2 regions of the Rhodococcus pseudokoreensis genome follow, and region 1 is predicted to be linked to the other one. Evidence: riboswitches for the same ligand, from Rfam matches in the RefSeq annotation. Region 1 holds a riboswitch; the other holds the start of a gene.
The links. Region 1 has a riboswitch for S-adenosylmethionine ahead of JWS13_RS21190 (aminotransferase class V-fold PLP-dependent enzyme). Riboswitches for the same ligand answer to the same signal wherever they lie in the genome.
Positions count from the first base shown of each region.

Region 2: another riboswitch for S-adenosylmethionine. It lies ahead of JWS13_RS09965 (bifunctional o-acetylhomoserine/o-acetylserine sulfhydrylase); the one in region 1 lies ahead of JWS13_RS21190 (aminotransferase class V-fold PLP-dependent enzyme).

Region 1 covers NZ_CP070619.1:3,515,167-3,518,064, reverse strand. Annotated here, with positions in the region: gene JWS13_RS21200 (purine-cytosine permease family protein) at 1-118, opposite strand, end outside; partial or broken gene JWS13_RS21195 (MlaD family protein) at 390-963, shown strand; SAM riboswitch class IV at 1,047-1,161, shown strand; gene JWS13_RS21190 (aminotransferase class V-fold PLP-dependent enzyme) at 1,213-2,508, shown strand; gene JWS13_RS46470 (putative leader peptide) at 2,513-2,605, shown strand; gene JWS13_RS21185 (LLM class oxidoreductase) at 2,661-2,898, shown strand, end outside.
Region 2 covers NZ_CP070619.1:964,223-967,120, reverse strand. Annotated here, with positions in the region: gene metX (homoserine O-acetyltransferase MetX) at 1-381, opposite strand, end outside; gene JWS13_RS09965 (bifunctional o-acetylhomoserine/o-acetylserine sulfhydrylase) at 378-1,661, opposite strand; SAM riboswitch class IV at 1,779-1,899, opposite strand; gene JWS13_RS09960 (NADP-dependent isocitrate dehydrogenase) at 2,175-2,898, shown strand, end outside.

The DNA.
Region 1 (2,898 bases):
CGCGTTCCGATTCGGGGATGTACTCGACGCCGATCGTCTCGACGTGTCCGAACCGGTCCTCCGGCGGGGAGGGGGCGGTGTCGTCGAGGGGCATCGTCGGGTCGAGATTCGTGGACACTGCGGACCTCACATTCGGGGCGGAGGTGACCGGTATCACGTCCTGTTGGGTATCGAACATATTCCAAACTGAAAATTCAGTCAAGACCCGACGGTGACGTGCACCACCGCGAGCGGCGCGGAGTTTGCGCTGCTCCGGCGACCGGACTAGATATATGTGTGACCGATAGTCTCACTTATTCACCGGTCATCGGAGTGCCTGTGTCTGCCGCCACCACCGCCGCCGTCTCGTGATCCGGTGGCAGCTGATCGGCTTCGTACTCGTCGCCGTCATGGGGCTCGTCTACGTGGGTGCCAACGCCTCGACAACCTCCTCGGCTTCGGCGAATGCGCCGTGAACCTCGAACTGGAGACGTCGGGCGACATCTTCACCAACGCCGAAGTCGCCTACCGCGGCGTGCCGGTCGGTCGCGTCGGGGACCATGCCCCTCGCGGCGGACGGCGTCGTCGTCGAATTGAGGATCGACAAGAGCGCGCCCGACATTCACGCATCCGCGAAAGCCGTTGTGGCGAACCGGTCGACGCGCTCCACGCCGTCGTGACGGAACTCGGCGCGGCATTCGACGGAAAGGGGTCGGGTACGAGGGCACCCAAGCGATCCTCCAGGAGATGAAGCGCCAGGATCCGAACTTCGACGACACGCAGCAGGGCTTCCCGCAGAACACCGCCGCCACCTGCGCGGCCCCGCAGGGCAGTCTCACCGGCGTCCGCAGCGCGAACCGGATCGTGTTCGGCGACCCCGCCACCGTTCAACCGTGGGACTCCACCCCCAAGAAGGACCCGAACAAGCTGGACCTCAACCCGATTGCGAATCAGCTCGCCCCGCTGCTCGGGGTCACCCCCAACTGGCGCAAATCGTCGGACCCGGATTCCGGACCCTCCCGGTGTCGGGTTGACAACTACGCGCCGATCCTGCAATCTTCGAAACAGGTCACGAGTACCAGCGTCAAGCCCCGGCTAGCTGGTCGGCAACCCTCCACCGCGGCGGGGTGCTCCGGGTGACGACCAGGCTGAGGTTCATACCGAACCCGGCAAGCGCGGACTCCGAGAGGGCACCGACCCTGCGACGAGTCCCTGACTACGAGGGATGTCGTGATGACTGCTGTATTGACCGCTGACGTGTGTGTTGCCCCCCTGGCTCAGGTTTCGGGTTCCGACCTGCGGGTTCCGCTCGTTCAGGGCGGCGACTGCACCTACGTGAACTTCGACTACGCGGCCAGTGCTCCCGCGTTGGCGCAGGTCACGGACCGTATCGGGGCCCTGCTTCCGACGTACTCCAGTGTGCACCGCGGCGCCGGCTACGCCTCGCGGGTGTCGACCGAGTGCTACGAAAAGGCCCGCGATTCGGTGGCCCGGTTCGTCGGGGCGTGCGACGACCAGGTGGTGGTGTTCACCCGCAACACCACCGACTCACTGAACCTGCTCGCCAATTGCGTTCCCGGCAGCACCGTCGTCCTCGACATCGAACACCACGCGAACCTGCTGCCGTGGAAGGACTCTCGCGTCGTGCGGGCCGCGGACACCCTTGACGAGACCGTCCGGCTGCTCGTCGCCGAACTGTGCTCCAAGCCCACCGCCCTGCTCGCGGTGACGGGTGCCTCCAACGTCACCGGTGAGGTGCTGCCGATCGCCGCCCTCGCCGAGGTGGCGCATCGTTGCGGCGCACGGATTCTCGTCGACGCCGCTCAGCTCGCACCGCACCGTCGCATCGACGTAGAGGAGTGGGGTGTCGACTACCTCGCCTTCTCCGGGCACAAGCTGTACGCCCCGTTCGGCGCCGGCGTGCTCGTGGGCCGCCGGGACTGGCTCGACGCCGCCGAGCCCTACCTCGCGGGCGGCGGCGCGGTCCGGAACGTGACCGTCGAATCGACCCAGTGGGCGCCCGCCCCCGCCCGGCACGAGGCGGGAACCCCCAACGTGCTCGGCGCCGCGGCCCTCGCCGCCGCGTGCGATGCGCTGTCCGAACTGGACTTCGGCACGGTGGCCGAACACGAGGCGGCACTCACCGGCAGGCTCCTCGACGGCCTCGGATCCGTCGACGGACTGGAGTTCCTACGGCTGTGGACGGACGCCCCCGACACCGTGGGAATCGTGACGTTCACGATCGACGGTTTCGAGCCGGGCGAGATCGCCGCCTACCTGTCCGCCGAACACGGAATCGGAGTTCGCGACGGACGTTTCTGCGCACACCCGCTGCTGGGCCGCCTCGGCAGGCCCGACGGCGCCGTGCGGGTGAGCGTCGGTCTCGGAAGCTGCTCCGACGACGTGGATCGGCTGGTCGACGCCGTGCGCACCCTGGTGGCGGGAGGCCGGAACTGGGCCTACGCCAAGGAGAGCGGCCAGTGGAATCCGGTGCCCGAGACCCGCTTTTCGCGAGACGCGCTAGTATGACGGCATGGCATCGCAGGCTGGGAGCACAATGATTGCTCACTGGTGCCGTCGGCATGTGGATCTGTGCCGAACCGCCTCGGGTATGTGTTCGAGCTGACCGGTCTTCCCGTTCCGTTTCATTCACACGCACACGTCATTCCCGAGGAACCCTTATGTCTCGAGACAATGCCTACGTTTCCCGTCCCCTCCGCGTCGCCGTCGAACTGACCGGATCGGGACACCACCCGGCCGCCGAGGGCGCCGCAGGCACACGGCCGATCAACGGCGCCGACTACTGGGTGGACCTGACCGCCGACTCGACGGATCAGCTCGACCTCACGTCGTTCCCGCCGAACGTCGTCCGGATCCGGGCCGCCGATCTGCGTGAGGCGCAGCAGGAGCGCGCTCGGA
Region 2 (2,898 bases), 2.6 Mb from region 1:
CTCCGGGAAGCGGCTGCCCCACGGGCGCCCGTCCTCGGCGATCGAACCGGGACCGGTGGTGCCGCGGCACCCCCCGAGGACGTTGGTCGCGACGACACACCACTCGTCGGTGTCGATCGGCGCACCCGGACCGACCATTCCGCTCCACCAGCCGGGGGAGGGGTGCTCGTCGGTGACGGGGCCGGTGACGTGGGAGTCGCCGGTCAGGGCGTGCTCGACGAGCACCACGTTGTCGCGGTTCGGGGACAGCTCGCCCCACCGCTGCACGGCGAGGGTCACGGACGGGATCACCGCACCGTTCTCGAGCTCGAGCGATCCGATGTCGACGGTGCCGAGACGTCCGTCGGCCACGGGGAGGTTCTGCACTGCGCTCACGGTCAAGATGCCGCCGCCGTAATTCCGGTTTCGATATCGGCGATGATGTCGTCGATCCCTTCGATGCCGACTGCCAGGCGGACCAGTCCGGGGGTGACGCCGCTGGCCGCCTGCTCCTCCGGGGTCAGCTGGGAGTGTGTGGTGGATGCCGGGTGGATCACCAGCGAGCGGACGTCGCCGATGTTCGCGACGTGGCTGTGCAGGGTGAGCGCGTTGACGAACTTCTTGCCCGCGTCGATGCCGCCGGCGAGTTCGAACGTCACGATGGCGCCCGCGCCCCTCGGCGCGATCTGCTTCGCGCGGTCGTACCACGGCGACGACGGGAGCCCGGCGTATCCGACGGACACGATCTCCGGCCGCGCCTCCAGGTACTGGGCGACGGCGGTCGCGTTGGACACGTGCCGCTCCATCCGCAGGCTCAGCGTCTCGAGGCCCTGCGCGATGAGGAACGCGTTGAACGGGGAGATCGCGGAACCGAGGTCGCGCAGCAACTGCACGCGCGCCTTGAGGGCGTACGCGGGCGGCCCGAGTTCGGAGTAGACGACGCCGTGGTAGCTCGGGTCCGGGGTGGTGAAGCTGCTGTGCCTGCCCTGGGTCCAGTCGAACGTGCCGCCGTCGACGATGACGCCGGCGATGGCCGTGCCGTGACCGCCGAGGTACTTGGTGGCCGAGTGCACCACGATGTCCGCGCCGTGCTCGAGCGGGCGGATCAGGTACGGGGTGGCCACGGTGTTGTCGACGATCAGCGGGATCCCGTGCTCGTGCGCGACGCCGGAGATGCCGGGCAGGTCGAGCACGTCGTTGCGGGGATTGGAGATGGTCTCGCCGTAGAACGCCCTCGTGTTGTCCCGGACCGCGTTCTTCCACTGCTCGAGGTCGTCGGGGTCTTCGACGAACGAGACCTCGATGCCGAGCTTGGGCAGCGTGTAGTGGAAGAGGTTGTACGTGCCGCCGTAGAGGCGCGGGCTGGAGACGATGTGATCGCCCGCCTCGGCGAGGTTCAGGATCGCGAACGTCTCGGCGGCCTGTCCGGACGACAGCAGCAGGGCGGCGACGCCGCCTTCGAGGGCGGCGATGCGCTGCTCGACCGCGTCCTGGGTGGGGTTCATGATGCGGGTGTAGATGTTGCCCGGTTCGGCCAGACCGAACAGCGCGGCAGCATGGTCGGTGCTGTCGAACGTGTACGAGGTGGTCTGGTAGATCGGCAGCGCCCGCGCCTTGGTGGTCGCGTCGGACGTCTGCCCGGCGTGGATCTGCTTGGTCTCGAACGACCAGTTCTCGGTCATGTGCTGTCTACTCCAGTGGTCTGACGAGGCGCGGACGACAATCTGGTTCGTTCGCGCGCAGGGCTTGTCTGGGCTCTATCTACGACAACAACAACGCATCATGAACCTCCGATGTCGGACCCGCGCTTGTCACCCGACTGTTGTATGAATCAGGGAACCAGGTCATCACCCGGGGCACCCCACCGCGGCGGAGGGTTGCCGGCCAGCTAGCCGGGGCTCGTTGCTGGCACTCATGACCTCTGTCGAATCTTAGCGGCTGGGGTGGAACGACCGGAAACGGCACCGATCAGGCCCTGCCGGCAGGGAAAAGTTACCCGCCGGTAGGGGGTGGGATTTCGCACCCACATCTTGCGCGCCCCGGCTATAGCAGTACGCTTGTCTTGTTTAAGTGCGGTCTCCCCGGCGGCCGCATCGACGTCTACGTTTGATAAGCGAACCGTTCGCGGACCCACTCACGAAGTGCGCCCGCAACCGTGTAACCAGGGAATCTTCCTAGGAGGACGCGAAGCACCCATGTCCAAAATCAAGGTTGAGGGCACCGTCGTCGAACTCGACGGCGACGAGATGACACGCATCATCTGGCAGTTCATCAAAGACAAGCTGATCCATCCCTACCTGGATGTGAACCTGGAGTACTACGACCTCGGTATCGAGTACCGGGACGAGACCGACGACCAGGTCACCGTCGACGCGGCCAACGCCATCAAGAAGCACGGCGTCGGTGTCAAGTGCGCGACGATCACCCCGGACGAGGCACGCGTCGAGGAGTTCGGCCTCAAGAAGATGTGGCGGTCGCCCAACGGCACCATCCGCAACATCCTCGGTGGCACGATCTTCCGCGCGCCGATCATCATCTCCAACGTTCCGCGACTGGTTCCGGGCTGGACGAAGCCGATCATCATCGGCCGTCACGCCTTCGGCGACCAGTACCGCGCCACCGACTTCAAGGTCCCCGGCCCCGGCAAGGTGATGATCACCTACACGCCCGAGGACGGCAGCGAGCCGATCGAGCACGAACTGGTGAACTTCCCCGAAGGCGGCGGCGTCGTCCAGGGTCAGTACAACTTCACCAAGTCCATCGAGGACTTCGCGCGCGCCTCGCTCAACTACGGCCTGCAGCAGAACTACCCGGTGTACCTGTCGACCAAGAACACCATCCTCAAGGCGTACGACGGCGCGTTCAAGGACATCTTCCAGCATGTCTACGAGACCGAGTTCAAGCCGGAGTTCGACGCGG